DNA from 4 places in the Microbacterium sp. TWP3-1-2b2 genome. Region 4 is predicted to be linked to each of the others. Evidence: predicted binding sites of a transcription regulator. Region 4 holds the regulator's gene; each other region holds the start of a gene.

Region 1 (4,740 bases), 790 kb from region 4:
GCCCGGATTCCGATCGCCGTCGTCTTCTTCGTCCTGCTGCTTGTGGGCGGGACGTACGGACTCGACGACCTCGTGATCCGGTGGGTCGCCGGTGCCCTGTTCATCCTGGCCATCTCCACCGACTGGGTCGACGGATATCTCGCGCGCAAGTACGACATCGTCAGCGACTTCGGAAAGCTCTGGGACCCGATCGCGGACAAGCTGCTCACCGGGGCGGGCTTCGTCGGCCTGGCGATTCTGGCCGAATGGCCTTGGTGGATCGTCATCATCATCCTTGTCCGCGAGTGGGGCATCACGATTCACCGCTTCATCGTCGCGAGCAGCCACATCGTCGCGGCCGCATGGCTCGGCAAGCTCAAGACGGTCGTGCAGGGTGTCGCGCTCGGCTGGTGGCTGCTGCCGCTGCACCAGCTGATCGGTATGGACTGGTGGATCGGCGTCGGGATCGTGTTGATGTACGCGGCTCTCGCGCTCACTGTCATCAGCGGCATCGACTATGTGCTGTCCCAGGTGCGCGGGGCGCGTGCCGGCCGATCGTGAGCCGGGCCGAGGAGCTTGTCGTCGCGCTGACCGCGCGCGGATGGTCGCTCGGCGTTGCAGAATCACTCACAGGCGGCGCTCTCATGGCGGAGATCGTCTCAGTGCCCGGCGCCTCGGCCACGCTGCGTGGTGGCGTGGTCGCATATGCGACACCGGTGAAAGAGTCATTGCTCGGGGTGGACGCCGCGCTTCTGGACGAGCACGGACCTGTGCACCCTTCCGTCGCCGAGCAGATGGCGACGGGTGTGCGCGCAACGGTTGCGATCGACGGCAGACAGGCGGACGTCGGACTCTCGACCACAGGTGTCGCCGGGCCGGATTCCCCCGACGGGCACGCCGTCGGAACCGTGCACATAGGTGTCTCCACACCATCGGGGGTTCGATCATTCGCTTTCCTGTTCCAGGGCGATCGCGCATCGATCAGGGAGCAGACGGTCGATGCTGCGATCGAGGCGCTGCTTCAGGCGATGCGGGAATAGCTCGTGCAGACAGATCGTTATCATTGATGTGCCGAAGAATGATGTGCTCACACCCAAAGCACAGCGTGAAACAGTAGTTTTTTCATCAGCAAGTCGCGTTAGACTGGCGATCCGTTCGGGGGAGACTCCGATGAGGGGAATGGAGAGGAGGTTCCGATGATTCTTGTACGACAGGAAATCGGCGATGTGCTGAGGGACTTCCGTCTGCAGAAGGGGCGTACCCTCCGGCAGGTAGCGGGCAAGGCTTCTGTGGCGCTCGGATATCTCAGCGAAGTCGAGCGAGGTCAGAAGGAAGCATCGAGCGAGATCCTCGCGTCGGTTGCCGAAGCACTCGACGTGCCCATCTCCATGATCATGCGCGAGGTAGGAGATCGCATCTCCGTGCTCGAGGGCATCCAGGTCTTCCCTGATGTCGTCCCGGACGACCTTGTGGCGTCGATCGAGCCCGAGCTTTCGCTGCACTGATCCTCGACGATCAGGTAGACCTCTTCAATGCGACGTAGCGAGTTCCTTCGCGCGGTCGATCTCGAGTTCGGCGCACGTGCGTCCGCGCTGACGACGGACCTTGTCCTCGACGCGCTCGGAAACCGGACCGCAGCCGAGGCGCTGGAAGCAGGGCTCGCGCCACGCGAGATCTGGTTGGCGCTCTGCGCCGAGACCGATGTCCCGCCCGAACGACGCTACGGCGTCGGCCGGCTGGAGCCACGCAGGCGCTGACCTCACACGACGACGCTCGTTCTTCTGATCGTGTCGGCGCTGCATCCGATCGGCGTGTCGTCGAAGATGTGTTCGAAGTGCGCGTAACGTTCTGCACAAGTGGTTTCGAGGTGAAGTCATCCCCGGTTCGTGGGGCAGCCGATGCAATGTCGGAGGCCGCTCATACGGTGATGACAGGCCGAAAAGCCATACGCCTTGTCGGAGAGTTCACCCCACCCGGGGTGGCCGCGACAGCCTACAGGCGGCACCACGCGAACAATAGGAGCACGACATGCCATCAGTCGCAGACCGCGAGAAGTCCCTCGAATCGGCTCTCGCCCAGATCGATCGTCAGTTCGGAAAGGGCTCAGTCATGCGACTGGGCAGCGATGAGCGTGCACCGGTCGCCGTCATCCCCACCGGCTCCATCGCCCTTGATGTCGCTCTCGGCGTCGGCGGCCTGCCGCGTGGCCGCATCGTGGAGATCTACGGCCCGGAGTCCTCGGGTAAGACGACCCTGACACTGCACGCGATCGCGAACGCGCAGCGAGCCGGCGGCATCGCCGCGTTCGTCGACGCAGAGCACGCTCTCGACCCCGAATACGCCAAGAAGCTCGGCGTCGACATCGACGCTCTCCTGGTCTCTCAGCCCGACACTGGTGAGCAGGCTCTCGAGATCGCCGACATGCTCGTGCGCTCCGGTGCCATCGATCTCATCGTCATCGACTCGGTCGCGGCATTGGTTCCTCGCGCCGAGATCGAGGGCGAGATGGGCGATTCGCACGTGGGCCTGCAGGCGCGTCTGATGTCTCAGGCGCTTCGCAAGCTCACCGGTGGACTGAACCAGACCAACACCACCATGATCTTCATCAACCAGCTGCGCGAGAAGATCGGTGTGTTCTTCGGCTCGCCCGAGACCACCGCCGGTGGAAAGGCTCTGAAGTTCTACGCCTCGGTCCGCCTCGACATCCGCCGCATCGAGACGATGAAGGACGGCACTGAGGCGGTGGGTAACCGCACCAGGGTCAAGGTCGTCAAGAACAAGATGGCTCCTCCTTTCAAGCAGGCGGAGTTCGACATCCTTTACGGAACGGGCATCTCGCGAGAGGGCAGCCTGATCGATTTCGGCGTGGAGCACGGCCTCGTGAAGAAGTCAGGCTCCTGGTACACCTACGATGGCGATCAGCTGGGGCAGGGCAAGGAGAACGCACGCTCCTTCCTCATCAAGAACGCCGACATCGCGCTGGAGATCGAGACCAAGATCAAGCAGAAGCTCGGCATCGGCGGTGCAGTGGCCGATGCGGCTCCTGAGGCTGCAGACGAGCTCGCAGAGCGTCGTCCGGCCTGATGACTGTCGCTGACGGGGGCGAGGCACGCCTCGCCCCCGTGATTCCACTCTTCGGCGGCAAACTCACGCCTGCGTCGGCGTTGCCCGCGCCGCGCGAAGCAGCGCAGTCGGAGCGAGATCGCACTGAGCCGGCTCTCTCGACGATCGAATCCATGGATTCGGAATCAGCGGAGACGCCGCCCGGTCTCGACAAGACACCGACCCGGCTGCGAGCGGTGCGCTCTGACGATGAGAACGACGACGAACGCGAGCCCGTCCGCGACCCGGACCAGATCCGCGTGGCCGGTGAAGAATCTCTTGTCCGCAAGCTGCGGGCTCGATCTCTGTCGATCTCCGAGGCGCGACTGGTGCTACGTGGACACGACCTGGATCGCTCGCAGATCGACGATGTGATCGACGACTTCTGCCGGAGGGGTTACCTCGATGACGCGATCCTCGCGGAGCAACTGGTGATCTCGGGAATCGAGCGCAAAGGGCAGGGGCGCGTGGCGCTGTCGCGCGCTCTGGCGCAGCGCGGCATCCCCCGTGACGTCATCGAGACCGCGCTCGGCGATCTGCCGGACGACGACGCGGAACGCGCTCTGGAGTTCGCGAGGACCAAGGCACGCTCGATGACGCGTCTGGACTTCGACACAGCACTGCGCCGGCTCATGGGCCAGGTCGCACGACGCGGCTACGGCGGCTCCGTGGCGATGAACGCAGCGCGGACGGCGCTGACAGAGGCGTCATCGGGAAAGCCGACCAGCGGAGTGCGGTTCGTCGACTCGGACTGACTCGTCGCGATCGCTCGTAGAATGGTTTCACCATGACTATCCTGAGCAGCGAACCGACGATCATCCGAGCCTCGTCGGCGGCCGTCGACGTCGACGGACGTCAGCGGACTTACGAGGTGCGCACCTTCGGGTGTCAGATGAATGTGCACGACTCCGAACGTCTGTCCGGGTCGCTGGAGAGTGCCGGGTATGTGCGCGCCGAACCCGCCGCAGAGGCGGACGTCGTCATCATCAACACCTGCGCAGTTCGTGACAATGCTGCAGGCAAGCTCTACGGCACTCTCGGGCACCTCGCGTCCGTCAAGCGTCGAAAAGACGGCATGCAGATCGCGGTAGGCGGGTGCCTCGCCCAGATGGACAAGGACGCAGTGCTCGACAAGGCACCCTGGGTCGACGTGGTCTTCGGCACTCACAACATGGGTTCGCTGCCAGGGCTTCTCGAACGCGCACGCCACAACGGTGACGCCGAGCTCGAGATCCTCGAATCCCTCGAGGTGTTTCCCTCGACGCTGCCGACCAAGCGCGATTCCGCTCACAGCGGCTGGGTGTCGATCTCGGTCGGTTGCAACAACACCTGCACGTTCTGCATCGTGCCGAGCCTGCGCGGTAAAGAGAAGGATCGCCGCCCGGGTGACATCCTGAACGAGATCCGGTTGCTCGTGGAAGACGGGGCGATCGAGGTCACTCTGCTCGGCCAGAACGTGAACTCCTATGGCGTCGAGTTCGGCGATCGTCAAGCCTTCAGCAAGTTGCTGCGCGCCGCGGGTGAGATCAAGGGGCTCGAACGCATCCGCTTCACCAGCCCTCACCCGGCCGCATTCACCGACGACGTCATCGACGCCATGGCGGACACGCCGTCCGTCATGCCTCAGCTGCACATGCCGCTCCAATCGGGCAGCGATCG
Region 2 (4,740 bases), 140 kb from region 4:
TCGGGAGGAGCATCCCGACGTCGACGGCGCGTACATGGCAGCCGCATCCGCGTTCACCCAGAACCTCGGCTGGCCGCTGACCGTATTCGCCACACCGCAGGGCCGTACGTTCTATGCGGGCACCTACTGGCCACCGGTGGCGCGCGCTCCTCTTCCCGGGTTCAGAGACGTGCTCGAAGCGGTGCGAGAGGCCTGGATGCTGCGCCGCGAGCAGGCGATCGAATCGGCGGATGCCGTCGCCGAGGCGCTGGCGAGTGCGGCGGCCACGACGCCCTCTCCGCTGCCGACGCCGGCGAGCCTGGCCGCGGCCGCGGCGACGATCGCCGCCCGGGAGGACCGACAGTTCGGCGGGTTCGGCAGTGCCCCGAAGTTCCCGGTGGCGACGACTCTGCGGTTCCTACAAGCGCCGCTCGTGCGCAGGGAGGCTCCGGAGGCGGCTGCGGCCGCTTTGCGCGCGCTCGCCGCGATGTCGGCATCCGATCTTCGCGACGTCGACGGTGGTTTCTTCCGCTATGCGACACAACGCGATTGGACGGTTCCTCACTACGAGCGGATGCTGACGGACAACGCCCAGCTGCTCGACGTCGCCGTCGCTGAGGGCGACGAGACGACCGCGAGGGGAATCGTCGGGTTCCTGCTCGATGTCTTGCTGCGCGAAGGCGGTGGGTTCGGTGCCGCGCAGGATTCGGAATCGTGGATCGACGGGCAGCGCAGCGAGGGCGGGTTCTACCTGAGCGCCGATCGCTCGGCGCTGGAACCACCGGCAGTCGACGGGAAGGTCATCACGGGTTGGAACGGGCTCGCGATCTCGGCGCTCGCGCGGGCAGGGGCAGCGCTGGGCGAGCCGGAATGGGTGGATGCGGCGGCCGCAGCGGCCTCGTTCGTGTTGGCGACCAATCGCTCGCCCGACGGACGAATCGTGCGGGCATCGCTGGATGGGGTCGCATCGGCGGCGGTCGCGACGCTTGCGGATCTGGGGCTGCTTTCGGAGGGGCTGTTCAGCCTGGCTGCGACCACCGGAGAGGCGTCATGGGCAGTGACTGCTCGTGACCTTCTCAACGAGGCACTCGACGGCGCGGCGGCCGATCCGGTGCTCTCCGCGCAGAGAGTGGCATCTGCTCCCGACCAGACCGACGGGGACCTGCCGTCTGGACTTTCGGCCGTCGCGGCTGCCGCATCGGCGGCGTGGAGGCTGGGGGCGGGCGAGAAGTACCGCGAGGCCGCCGAGGAACGGGTTCAGGCGTATGCGGCCTCCGCGCTGCAGCATCCTTTCGGGCACGGGTCGCTTCTTGCGGTGGCAGCGGGGCTTGTCGAGCCGCCTCGCCAGGTGGTCGTCGTCACGGAAGACCGCGGCGGGGAGCTTGCCACGGCATCCCGAGGCGTCGACGCAGATGTGATCGCGATCGTGACCCCGGCGCAGGCTCGTGCGTTCACGGATGCGGGCTTCGAGCTGTTCGAGGGAAAAGATTCCGCATCCGGTCTCGCGTACGATTGCCGGGCGTTCGTGTGCCGGCTTCCGACCGCTGATCCTGCGGGGCTCGTGCGGGAACGGTGACACGGGCAGCAGAGGGCTGAGCACGGATGCACCGGCAGTTTCAACGCATCCAGTAGTCCTCGGGCTTCGTGCCTGGGTGAAAGCCGAAGGCCTCGACCATTGACATGGCCTCCGGGAAGCTCGCCGCGAGTGTGGCCGGACCGTGAGCGTCGCTGCCGAACGACACCGCGCGCCCTCCTTCCTCCGCCCACCATTGCGGAACCCACGGCCAAAGTCGTCGGGTGTTCATCTCCAACGCTCTGCCGGAGTCTGCTATCGCACGCATCGCCGCACGAAACCCTTCCTCGAATCGTCGTGGATCGAAAGGCCCCGCCGTGAGAACTGGCCAAGAGCGTGCCGCGTAGTCGATGTGGGTGAACACGACGAACGAGTCCGAGCCTGCGATCATTCGCGGGATCTCATCGAGATACGCCCACATGACCTCATCCGCTGGCCGATGGCGATAGAGGGTCGTCGGCTCCGTTCGATCCCGGCCTTCGTACGGGAGCATATGCAGCGAACCGTTCACTCGATCGATCAGCCCACTCGACAGCAACGGGGCGGCGCTGGTGTCCCACAGGTGGGGTTGCCCGAATTCCACCCCGGTCAGGATACGGAGGTCTGGATGCTTGTGACGGCAGCGTTCAACTGCATCGACATACCCTTCGAAGTCGAACGGAGGAAGCCGCACATAGCCTGAGTCGTCGACGTAGCGCTGTCCGTGGTCACCGATGTCCCCTTCATCGATTCGCCAGTAGTCCTCCAGGTCGAGATGCTCGGTGAAGACGAGCGCCGGGAGCCCGATCTGTGCGGCCCGTGCGCAGATTCGATCCATGGCGCCGGCCGAGGACGGGTCAGCGCCGGCATCCCACGACCATTCGCTATGGACGTGTGCGTCTGCGGTCAGAACCGTCATGCGCCCAAGTTACCCCGGGGCCGAAAGAGACGCTCATGTATATCGTCTTGGACGCGTGTGCCGGGACAGATCGATCAGTCGCAATTCCCAAGCCGTGCTCGACAACTCTCTTCGGAAAAGTGTTCTGACCTGGGTGAAACCGGGTCGGAATGTCGGTGGCCCCCTGTTGAACAGGGGTATGAACAGCATCGTTGCTCGGCTTCGGGATCTGGAGGAGACCCTCGATTCTGTGGCGTGCGACGCGTTCGGTTCGGAGCAGATTCCGGGGATGTCTGACGCGGATGTGGCGGAACTGCTGGTGGTGTCTGGTCGTATTCAGCGGCAGCTGGAGGGTCTGCAGGTCGAGGCGGCGGTGCAGGTCGGTGACCGCTCTGCCGGGCTCAAGGATGAGCGGATGACGACCCGGTACGGGTGCTCGAAGCCGGCGGACCTGGTGCGGATGCTGACCGGCACCGACACGCGGGCTGCGACCCGGCTGGTGAGAGCGGCACGCCTGGTGCGGAGGGATGTCGGGATCACCGATGGTGCTTTCCTGCCGGCCCGGTATCAGGCGTTACGTGACGTGATGATCGACGGAGACCTGGGTGTGGCGGGGTTGTTGGCGGCGACGGATCCGATCGAGCAGTCCGCACGCCGGATCAGTGATGAGGACCGTGTGGAGGCGGACCGTCAGCTCGCCGATTTCGCTCGAGGGGTGGAATCAGATTCTGCTTCGGATAGCGACGCTCCGCGCCCGGCCCCGTTGCCGGAGGATCTGGGCACTCTCGCCCGGGTGATGGTCGCGTATCTGGATCCCGATGGGGCGGAGCCGGCGGAAGAGGCGGCGATGCGGGGCCGCTTCTTCTCGATCGGGAAGGTGAAGGATGGTGCGGCGCCGGTGCGGGGGAGCCTCCTGCCCGAGGTGGCCGCGCAGTTGAGTCTGTTGATCGACAGTCTGTTGAACCCGAAGGTCAACGGGGCGGATGACCCGGAACGGGACGGGGCGTCAGCGGGCGACGCGTCGACGGGTGCGGGTGGTGGCGTGCGGTTCGAGCCGTCGGAGGAGACGGGTCCCGCGGACGGGACGGGTGTCACCGATACCCGCACCCGTGGGCAGAGGCTGCATGACGCGCTCGCGGCGATCCTGAACACCGCGGCCAGAACAGACCTGTTCCCGCACCTGGGCGGTGCGGCGCCGACGCTCACGGTCGCCGCGACGGCCGCTGACCTCGCGGCGGGGCACGGGTGGGCGCAGATCGGGCACAGCGGCGATCTCGTTCCGCTCGCGGCGGCGTTGCAGACCGGGTGCGCCGGTGGTGTCCAGCGGATTCTGTTCGATGACGGGGGTCGGATCGTGTCGATCGGCACCAGCAATCGCATCTTCAACGCCCTGCAACGCCGGGCGATCACCTTGCGCGACGGCGGGTGCGTCATCCCTGGATGCACGATCCCCGCGACCTGGTGCGAAGTGCACCACGTGAAAGAGCACGCTGACGGCGGACCCACCCACACCGACAACGGGGTGCTGCTGTGCTGGTTCCATCACCGCACCCTGCACCTGACCGAATGGGTCATCCGCATGAACCACGGTGTCCCCGAAGTCCGCGGCCCCGCCTGGTGGGACCCCCACCAGAGCTGGCACCGCACCCGCAGCCCCCACCGCCGACAACCCGTCCCCGGCTGATTCGCTTACCGATTGCGCGGATGCTCCCGTGCCAAACGCTCGTTGCCGTGCCGACAGTCTCCGGTCACGCGTGCCATCAGCAGCTGCGGATCGCTCCGATCCACCTCTGAGAGAAACGATACGGCGCGCGGCCCGCGCAACACGCAGCTCAGGTCCCACTGATCGATCAGTCGCCACGACAGCAGCTGCATCGAGAGAGTCTCGGCGAAAAGCAGACCTATCTTGCTCTTGAGTTGTGCGCTCTGCTCTCACACCCAGGTCGGCATCCAGTTGTGGATGAGCCAGAACTCATACGGCACGTTCATGCCGATCCACACCGGATAGTAGAACGCTGACACGAGCACGGTCACGACGAGGAAGACGATCACTGTGCGCTCGCCCGACTGCCGGCGATGCAACGGCTCGTAGCGTCGACCCGCGATCTCACGCAGCGCCAGCACCAGCGCCAGCACCAGGAACGGCATCATCACCACTGTGTAGAACTGGAAGATCGTGCGCTGCGGATACAGCAGCCACGGCACATAGGTGACGGCGAGGCCGACCAGGGGGATCGCGTAGGTCCACGGCATCGGCTGGCGCCGGATCAACCCGCGCACGAATCGGTAGAGCAGGAAGATCGCAGCGGCT
Region 3 (4,740 bases), 1.4 Mb from region 4:
CCGGCGTTGGATCGCTCGCGATGGTGCGCGTGGCGTGCAGTTGGAACGCTCCGGCTGTGAGGGCGCCGATGATGACGACGATTCCGTACCAGGTCAGGTCGAGTTCCGGGATGAGGCCGACAGCGGATGCCACGAGAGCGAGCACCAGCGAAGCGATGGCCGCGCCCAGCCGGGCTGTGAGCGTGCCGGCGCGGATGATCTTGTCGATGTTGACGCTCGCCGCGACGATGACGAGTCCCGCGAGCGCGGCGTTCGCGCCCGCCATCGCGACATTGAAGTCGCTCCAACCCGCCAGCGCGTCGGTCATGCACTCAGATTACGGTGCAGCACAGATGCGGAACAGCCCGCTGCCGACGAGCACTGCTGCCCGCCGCCGGATCTCGCAGATAGCCAGGGTTCTACTGCTCCCCACAGCGCTGGGTGACGCCGCTGGGCTCTACCGCCCGCCCGCCACTTACGCCGACCGAGCCATTCGCGCGTCGGCGCTGTCAGCGGGCATGTTTCTCCAGTGCGGCCACTCGGGTGGTGGATCCCACGCCCAACGGATCGCCGATCGGCTGGTGAGGGGGATCGGCTCCGAGTCGTCACCGACGCCGACACCGACTCCGCCGCGTCTGCCGGGTGGATGGAGCATGAATTTGCCAAGTCCTTCACGCGTGATCTTCCACCCGTTGTTATGAAGCAGCATGTGGTGATGTCGGCAGAGCAGAATGCCGCGGTTGATGTCGGTGAGCCCCAGATCGTCATGCCAATGGTCGCAGTGATGCGCTTCGCAATAGGAAGCCGGGACGCGACATTCCGGGAACATGCATCCGCCGTCGCGAACGGCCAGCGCGACGCGCTGTTTCGCGGTGAACAGTCGTTGCTCGCGACCGACATCAAGGGGGTTGCCGCAGCTGTCGACGGTGACGCTCCGGCTGCCGACGGTGCACAGGTTTCGGTCGACCACGCTTCCGGGAAGTGCATCGCCGCGATCTTCCAGGTGTCCGGTGGCGAGCATCCGTCCGAACGCATCGCGCGCGCCGACGGCACCGTCGACCGTGACGATTCTGATCCCCGGCTGGCGGGCGCCGTACACGTCCGCAGCATTGGCGAGTGCCCCGGCGCGCAGGATGTCCGTGAACAGGTCGTAGGCGAGCTGGTCGTTCGTGCGCGGATCGTCCACAAGCACGCTCGCCGCCGCGCGTTCCTCATCGGTCATGAATCTCGGTCCGCCCCGGCGGGGGCGCATCGCCGCATCCCTGATCGAGTCGAGCCACGCAGCAGTTTCGTCGTCGGAGATGATGTGCGTGTGATGCTGCCCATCCGTGTTGCGCCACGACCGCCACGACCGGGCGGCGTACGAGCGCTCGAATCTTTCCTGCACGCCTTGCGGATCCAGGGTATCGCGCACCTGTCGCGCGCGACGCGCGAGCTCTTCGACTGCCATGTCAGCGGCCTCTGCCACCAGTTGCGCCGCGGCGAGTGACCATACCTCGATCATCGCGTCCGTCGGGCTATCGGCGCCGTCGCGGGCGGGCGGCTGGCCCATTCCTCGGAGGATCGCATCGTGCTGCGCTGGCGTGATCTTGCCCTCGAACAACGCCTGTCGCAATGGCTCGTGCCACGGCATCCGGACGTCGTGATCGTGCGGCGGCGCACCCGTGCCGGCCGTTGGACCCGCACCGCCATCGCCGCCGGGTGACCCCGCATGCGGCCCATCGGCATCCCACGCCGCCGCTCCTTCACCGGTGGCGCCGTTCGCGGCACCCGCCCCCGCATCGGCGCCCGACCCGTCGGCATCTGACGCCCCGTGGCCTGTTCCGTCGCCCCAGCTGTCGCCGCCCCAGTCCGGTTCGGTGTCGCCGCCTCCGCCGCTCGCGCCCCAGCCGCTTGCGCCTGAAGCATCCCCACTGCGGTAGCCCGCACCTGCAGCGTCCGCGCCCTCGATCAACGACTCGCCCAACCGCACGGCGCGCGCCGCGTCTGTGCGCGTCCCGCCGACGATCGACTGCACCAGCGACACCGCATTGCGGTGTCCGTGCGCCGCCGCCAAACCGGAATGCCCGGCCTCGCGTCGCGACCGCTCTGCGACCACTCCTGCGCCGACCGTCAGCATCCGCTCGGCGCAGTTCGCAACGGCTGCCGCGCCGGCCAGTGCACCGACGACCGCGTCGTCGTCGAGCCTGCGCATGGCCGTCAGCAGGACGTCGATATCGACGTCACCCATGCGCGATTCCAACCCCTCAAGGGTGTCGCGCATCTCGCTGAAAATGGCCATACTTCATCGTGGCAGACGTCACGGACATTCGAACAAAGATTCGCCAAACTGTGGAAAGATCACCGCGGTCACGACGCAGCGGGCGGGATCACGGCCCCCGTCGACCCCTATTCCGCCGCGCAGATCCGGTACGGCCCGCTGTCGACGAGCACCTCGGTCGCGCACTCCTGCCCGGTGAGCCGGGGCACGCCGTCCATCGCCGGGGCGTCGAACAGCCCGACGTGAGCACCGGTGAGCACGATCGGTGCGACCGCCACGCCCCACGGCTGCGCGGCGAGCCACTCGACGTCGTTCGCCTCTACCCACTCCTTCAGCGGTGCCACGGCCGCGCGCTGCGTCTCGAGCGTCAACCAGGGTCGCTGCGTCGCCGCGACCGCGTGCATCGCGGCGCCCGCACCGACCCCGAGCACGACGACGCCCGAAGCGACCGCCGCGACGACCTGGACGATGCGAAGGCGCTGTGCGCGCAGCATCCGCTGGGCTCCCCATACCGCGCAGGCGGCGATGATCGGGAAGAACGCGAACACGCCGGGGGCAGGATGCCGTACCCACAGCGGCAGGTGCGACGCCGTGGCCCACCATGCGACGAACGCGAGCGCGCCGACCGCTGCTGCCGATACATAGACCAGCACGCCAGACGAGGATCCGCGCGAGACCCACAGGCCGCCGACGATGAGAACCAGCGAGGCCACCGCCACAGTGACCGCAGCCCACACCGGCAGCGACCACGATTCCGCGAGCGTCGTGATCTTCTGCACCACGGTGGTGGGCTCGCCGCCTTGCCCGCCGCTGCGGACGAACGCGACCAGCGCACGCAGGTGGTCGATGAAGCCGTCGAAGCCGAACGTCAGGAGTGCCGCGAGCTCGAACAGGAACGTCGGCAGCGCCACGAACAGCAACGGCACCAAAGAGCGTCGCACGAATGCGCCCACGCGCGCCCACCCCGAACCGGGAGCGAGCAGGAACAATGCCACGGCGAACGCGGGCAGAGCGAGCAGCGCGATGAGCTTCGCCTGCACGGCGAGGCCGACCAGCAGACCTGCGAGCCATGCGCGTCGCGGCAGTACGACGAGCGCCCAGACGAGCAACGCCGCCGCGGGGATCTCGCCGAGCAGATCGGCAGGCCCTTGAATGGGCGAGATGCCCGCTGAAGTCGTGAACGCGAGCGGCACGGCGACGGCGACGAGCGCGGCCCAGCGTCCGCCGATGCGGCGGCCGAGCACCCAGAGTCCGGCGAGCAGCAGCGCCCAGTACGCGAGCGGGACCAGTCGTGCCGCCAGAACGGGATCGAGGCCGGTGGCGAGGAGTGCAGCGACCGGCAGGAGCACGGCCGGGCCTGTGGAGATCCGTGCGTCGAACAGCGTGATCGTCGACCCGGAGAGGGCGCCGTCGCTGGCGTAACCGAGGCCGGCGAGCAGATTGCGCGGCACGGTGAGGTTGAGGGCCTCGTCTTCCCAGAACCGCCAGACGGTGAGGCTCTGCCACGTTACGAGCACATGCGCGATCAGCAGTGCTGCGGCCAGCACCCAGAAGACGACGGAACGCGCCTTGCTCATGTCAGTCGGCGGACCCTGGTCGTCGGATGCTGCGCAGCGGCGCCGATGGACGCAGCGACAGCGTCCACGCCTCCTGCAAGGCGGTGACAGCGAATTGACGCAGACGCTTCGGCGGCAGTCGAACCCCGGCAGCGCGCCCCCACATCGTCCCGCTGGCTGATTCCCCGCGCCGCGGGATGCTGGCCACCCGCACGTAGCGCACGACGAAACCGCCGCGGGCCTCGGCGAGCGAGAAGTGCACGTGCGGCACGCTCACGTCGGCGGGTACGGCATCGATGAGCGTCTGGAGCGCGGCGGGGCGATAGGCGCGCAGGGGAGTGTTGACGTCGGGGATGCGACGGCCGGATGCTGCGGCGATCAGCAGCCCGACAGCAGCGGTGAGCACCTTCCGGTACCAGGGGTCGGTGCGGCCGTCGCGCACGCCGTGCACGACATCGGCTCCGGTCGACTCCGCAGCGGTGATGAGCCGTACGAAGTCGGCGCCGAGGAACTGGCCGTCGCCGTCGACGTGTACCAGCAGATCAGGCTCGATCGCCAGCCCTGCGCGGTATGCGGCCAGCGCGGTCGGGCCGTGGCCGCCGTTGGCGGGCTGAGTGCGCACCTCGACGTCGGCCACGTCGTCGAAGACACGGGCGGTGTCGTCGGTGGAGCGGTCGTCAGCGATGACGAATGAGACGCGTGCGGCGAGCGGTGAGACGTGGTCGCGGATCTCGTCGATGAAGCCACGGATGCCTTCGGCTTCGTTGTATGCCGGCATGACGATGGCGAGATGGGAGAAGGTCAAGAGGTTCCTCGGCGGGCGTGTGCGGCGAGAGTACGCGCACGAAGTAGCCTAGTGGAGTGAAGATCCCTGCCCGTCTGCGCCGCCTCGTGGGCGTGGGAAGCCGGTTCCTCGTGGTCGGTGCGCTCAGCACGGTCATCGAG
Region 4 (4,740 bases):
CGCACCAGCACCCCCCGCTCGTACAGGGCCTGGAATGTCGCCTGAGGGTCTGGCACTCCCCCGAACAGGACGAAGTTCGCCCACGACTCGTGCGGCTCGTAATCGAGCGCTTCCAGAGTCGCTGTGATCCGATCGCGCTGCTCGACGATCTCGTCGACCATGCCGAGCATCGTCGACGCATTGCGCAGCGCAGCGACGGCCGCAGCCTGGGTGAGCGCGCTCAGGTGGTAGGGCAGCCGAACGAGTCGCAGCGCATCGATGAACGCCGGATCGGCGGCGAGGTACCCGACGCGCGCGCCTGCGAACGCGAACGCCTTGCTCATGGTGCGAGAGACAGCGAGTCGCGGACGGCCTTCTAGCAGCGTGAGGGCGGATGCCGCATCACGCGGCGCGAACTCCTGATAGGCCTCATCGACGACCACGACCCCGCGGGACGCCTCATAGACCGCCTCGATCACGTCGAGCGCGAGGGGGGTGCCCGTGGGGTTGTTCGGCGTGCAGAGCAGGATGACGTCCGGGTCGGCCGCGACCACCTGCGCCGCTGCTTCCTCGGCCGTGATCGTGTAGTCGGGCTGGCGCCGGCCTGCGACCCAGAGCGCGCCGGTGCCCTGCGCGAGCAGGGGGTACATGGAGTAGGTGGGGGCGAATCCGAAGACAGTGCGCCCCGGACCGGCGAAGGCCTGCAGAATGTGCTGCAACACCTCGTTCGAACCGTTCCCGGCCCAGATCTGCGATGCGTCGAGGCCGTGTCCGAGGTAGTCGGCGAATCCCTCGCGCAGCGCCGTGAACTCCCGATCGGGGTAGCGGTTCACGTCGCGGAGCGCGACAGCGATGTCGTCGAGGATGTCGCTCGCCACCGCATCTGGAACCGGGTGGGTGTTCTCGTTGACGTTCAGCGCGACAGCCAGTGGAGCCTGGGGCGCGCCGTATGGGGTGAGACCGCGAAGATCGTCGCGGAGCGGGAGGTCGCTGAGTGAAACAGTCACCCTCCCCATGTTAACGGTGAGATCAGTTGGCGTACTGACCAGGGATCGCGAGTTGCTGGCCGACCTGCAGCGACCCGCCGCCCATCGCATTGAGCTTCTCGATCTCGCTGATCACGATGCGCGGGTCTTCAGCGGGCGCGATCTCTTCGGCGATCGCCCAGAGCGTGTCGCCGGGCATGACGGTCACGGTGTCGAAGGTGGCGCGCTCGACGCTCTCACCCGACGCGAGAGCCGAACCGCCGCCGATGGCAGCGAAGCCGATGCCGGCCGCCAACGGGAGTGCCGCGAGAGCGACCAGCAGTCGACGTCCGCGCGTCGTCAGTCGAAGCCGCGTCGCTGCGCCGGTCGCGGTGCGAGCGGGAATGACTGCGGGGGCGCTGATGCTGATGGTGCTCATGTGATCTCTCCTCTGCCATCTGGCTGCCTCTGGGCTTTGCCCGTTTGGCGTAGCGTTCGCATTCGCCGCTCGGCCGGGAGCGGGGAATGCGAAGCTACGTACCGAATGTATCTTCGAATTCGAACATCTGTCAAGACTTCTTCGAAACCCATCCGCCTGAATCACAGACACGCTCGAACAGATCTTCCGTTTCGGGCCGTTTCTCGGATACGGTTTCGATATCACCACCACATCACGGACCACCGACATTCGAAGATGAGCATCCGTGGAGACGACCACCGGCACCGTGAACGCGCACGAAGGAGCACCCATGAGCGACATCTCCGCCCCCAGCCCTGAGGCTTCGCGCACGCGGCGGCGCAAGAACCTCAGCCCAAAGCAGCTGGCGATCCTCGAGGTCATCCAGACCTCGATCGCGCGGCACGGCTACCCGCCGAGCATGCGGGAGATCGGCGACGCCGTCGGACTCAAGTCGCTCTCCAGCGTCACTCACCAGCTCGGCCAGCTCGAGCTCAGCGGCTACCTGCGTCGCGACCCGGGCAAGACCCGCGCGATGGAGGTCCTCATCGACCTGCCTGGCACCAGCGGGGAGAACCCGGCGGACTCCAGCACGCCGGTCGGCGATGCGGCGATGGTCCCGCTGGTCGGTCAGATTGCCGCCGGCATCCCGATCACCGCCGAGCAGCAGGTCGAGGAGATCTTCCCTCTCCCCCGCCAGCTCGTCGGCAAGGGCGACCTGTTCATGCTCAAGGTCTCAGGCGAGTCGATGATCGACGCCGCCATCTGCGACGGCGACTGGGTGGTCGTCCGCACGCAGAACACCGCCGAGAACGGTGAGATCGTCGCGGCCATGCTCGACGGCGACGCGACGGTGAAGACGTTCCGCCAGCGCGACGGTCACACGTGGCTGCTTCCCCGCAACTCCTCCTTCGAGCCCATCCTCGGCGATGACGCCGTGGTGCTGGGTAAGGTCGTCGCGGTGCTGCGCGCGGTCTGACGGCATCCACGAAGAACCGCCCCTCCGGATTCGGAGGGCGGTTCGGGGGCGCACGCTGTGTGACGTCGTGTGTCAGATCGTCGCCGCATAGGCTCGAGGCATGCAGCCGTACGGAACCTGGTCCTCTCCCTTCCACGCCGCCGACATCGCGTCATCCGCTCCGCGCATCGACGGTGCGCATTTCGTCGGTGAAGAGATCTGGTGGGGTGAGTCGGTGCCGGCCGAGGGCGGTCGCGTCACCGTGCGCAGCTCGACCGGTGATGTCGTCCTGCCTGCACCATGGAGCGCCCGTTCGCGGGTGCACGAGTACGGTGGCGGGGCGTGGACGGCGGAGGCCGACGGCACACTGTTCTTCGTCGACGCGAACGATCAGCGTGTGTACCGGATGCTCCAAGGCGAGCAGCCGGAGCCGTTGACGCCGACGGGAGCGAACCACGGCGGACTCCGGCTGCAGGATGGACGGCTGCTGGCCGTTCGCGAAGACCTGTCGGTGGAGCCGCATCTGCGGGCGATCGTGGAGATCCCCACAGACGGGTCCGCAGCGTCGGACACGACTGCGATCCGTGTGTTCATCCAGGGCACGGCGTTCTTCGCACACCCGGCACTCTCCCCCGACGGCACGCGCATCGCACTGGTCGAGTGGAGCGGGCGACGGATGCCGTGGCAGGAGGCGAAGCTGTGCGTCATCGAAGTCGGGGGCGATGAATTCGCCGACACCCGTGCACGCGCGGCCCTGCAACCGGAATGGATCAGCGACACGGAACTCGTCTACGCCGATGATCCCACCGGTCGGTGGAATCTCTACCGACGGTCGGTGGAAGGGCTCGAGGCCTCAGCGCCCGAGGCCGTCTCGACCGTCGACGCCGACACCGGATACGGCCTGTGGGTGCTCGGCAACCGCTGGTATCAGCCACTCCCCGACGGGCGACTCGTCGCAGTGCGCACGAACGGCTCTGACGAGATCGTGATCATCGGTCGGGACGGAGCCGAGAAGCGCCTCGATGTGCCGGCCACCGCGCATGCGAGCGTCGATGATGTGTCCGGTTCCCGTGTGCTCATCTCCGGAGGGGGCGCTGGAGTGAGCGCAGGGCTGTGGGTCGTAGATGTCGATTCCGGCGAGGTCCGGCGCGTACGCGGCGGCCTGCCGGTGGATGAGGCCTGGATGCCGCCCGCCACGCGCATCACGCTCGAGGGCGCGAACGGCGCCGTGCATGCATTCGACTACGCGCCGGCGAACCCCGATGCGTCCGCGCCGGACGCAGAGCTGCCGCCGTATATCGTGTTCGTCCATGGCGGACCCACGGCGCACGTGGCAGGGGCGGCTTCCGCCGCCATCGCGTTCTACACGAGTCGCGGCATCGGGGTTCTCGACGTCAACTACGGCGGCTCGACCGGCTACGGCCGCGCCTACCGTGAACGCCTCGACGGCCAGTGGGGCATCGCCGACGTCGAGGATGTGCTGGCCGCCGCGCGTGGGCTCGCCGACTCCGGCCGAGCGGATCCCCGCCGCATCGCGATCCGCGGCGGATCGGCGGGAGGGTGGACGGTGCTCGCCGCGCTCGTGCGCGGTGGCGTGTTCGCCGCCGGCATCAGCCGCTACGGAGTGACCGATCTCCGTTCCCTGGCGCAGGACACGCACGATTTCGAGAAGTACTACCTCGACGGGCTCGTCGGCCCGCTGCCGGCAGCCGAGCAGGTCTACATCGATCGATCACCGCTCACGCACGCCGACCGCATCGACGTGCCTGTGCTGCTGCTGCAGGGCGCGGACGATCGCGTCGTTCCGCCGTCGCAGTCCGAGAAGATCCGGGATGCACTGGCCACCCGTGGCATCCCGCACGAGTACGTGGTGTACGAGGGCGAGGGGCACGGCTTCCGGCGTGCGGAGACGATCGTCGACTCACTCGAACGAGAGCTGGCCTTCCTCGGGGAGGTGTTCGGCTTCGCTCCTGCGACCGCTGAGCCTGTCGAAGCGTCAAGAACTGAGGGCTGACTACTCCCCCACGCGATTGCGCAGGCGCATGGCGCGCTGGGCCTCTCGAGTGTCCTGGCGTTCGCGCAGGGTCTGACGCTTGTCGAACTCGCGCTTTCCCTTGGCGAGAGCGATCTCGACCTTGGCCCTGCCGTCCGAGAAGTACAGTTTGAGCGGGATCAGCGTGTAGCCGCCGGCTGAGACCGCGTGCTGCAGCTTCTCGATCTCCTCGCGGTGCAGCAGCAGCTTGCGGATGCGCTTGGCCGAGTGATTCGTCCAGTGCCCCTGCGAGTACTCCGGGATGTGCACCGAATCGAGGAAGACCTCGTTGCCTTTGACGAACGCGTACCCGTCGCTGAGGTTCGCGCGGCCCTGCCGCAACGACTTC

What was found. The regulator LexA, encoded in region 4, represses DNA repair genes until DNA is damaged. The targets are predictions, from matches to a motif close to TCGAACANNTGTTCGA.
Region 1: a site for LexA is predicted at 1,797-1,812, ahead of recA (recombinase RecA). Genes of this name have one in related genera too.
Region 2: a site for LexA is predicted at 2,562-2,577, ahead of ACP7AR_RS00960 (DUF222 domain-containing protein). Genes of this name have one in related genera too.
Region 3: a site for LexA is predicted at 2,289-2,304, ahead of ACP7AR_RS08735 (DUF222 domain-containing protein). Genes of this name have one in related genera too.

Annotation. Positions count from the first base shown of each region.
Region 1 is NZ_JAFCTS010000001.1:1,114,359-1,119,098, reverse strand. It holds gene pgsA (CDP-diacylglycerol--glycerol-3-phosphate 3-phosphatidyltransferase) at 1-540, shown strand, start outside; gene ACP7AR_RS05655 (CinA family protein) at 537-1,019, shown strand; gene ACP7AR_RS05650 (helix-turn-helix domain-containing protein) at 1,176-1,484, shown strand; gene ACP7AR_RS05645 (DUF3046 domain-containing protein) at 1,512-1,736, shown strand; gene recA (recombinase RecA) at 2,008-3,063, shown strand; gene ACP7AR_RS05635 (regulatory protein RecX) at 3,063-3,836, shown strand; gene miaB (tRNA (N6-isopentenyl adenosine(37)-C2)-methylthiotransferase MiaB) at 3,869-4,740, shown strand, end outside.
Region 2 is NZ_JAFCTS010000001.1:184,510-189,249, forward strand. It holds gene ACP7AR_RS00950 (thioredoxin domain-containing protein) at 1-1,555, shown strand, start outside; gene ACP7AR_RS00955 (PHP domain-containing protein) at 1,596-2,450, opposite strand; gene ACP7AR_RS00960 (DUF222 domain-containing protein) at 2,719-4,113, shown strand; gene ACP7AR_RS00965 (dolichyl-phosphate-mannose--protein mannosyltransferase) at 4,362-4,740, opposite strand, start outside.
Region 3 is NZ_JAFCTS010000001.1:1,764,700-1,769,439, reverse strand. It holds gene ACP7AR_RS08740 (hypothetical protein) at 1-307, opposite strand, end outside; gene ACP7AR_RS08735 (DUF222 domain-containing protein) at 455-2,260, opposite strand; gene ACP7AR_RS08730 (hypothetical protein) at 2,368-3,816, opposite strand; gene ACP7AR_RS08725 (glycosyltransferase family 2 protein) at 3,818-4,600, opposite strand; gene ACP7AR_RS08720 (GtrA family protein) at 4,657-4,740, shown strand, end outside.
Region 4 is NZ_JAFCTS010000001.1:322,928-327,667, reverse strand. It holds gene ACP7AR_RS01635 (histidinol-phosphate transaminase) at 1-995, opposite strand, end outside; gene ACP7AR_RS01630 (LysM peptidoglycan-binding domain-containing protein) at 1,009-1,383, opposite strand; gene lexA (transcriptional repressor LexA) at 1,694-2,380, shown strand; gene ACP7AR_RS01620 (S9 family peptidase) at 2,481-4,373, shown strand; gene smpB (SsrA-binding protein SmpB) at 4,374-4,740, opposite strand, start outside.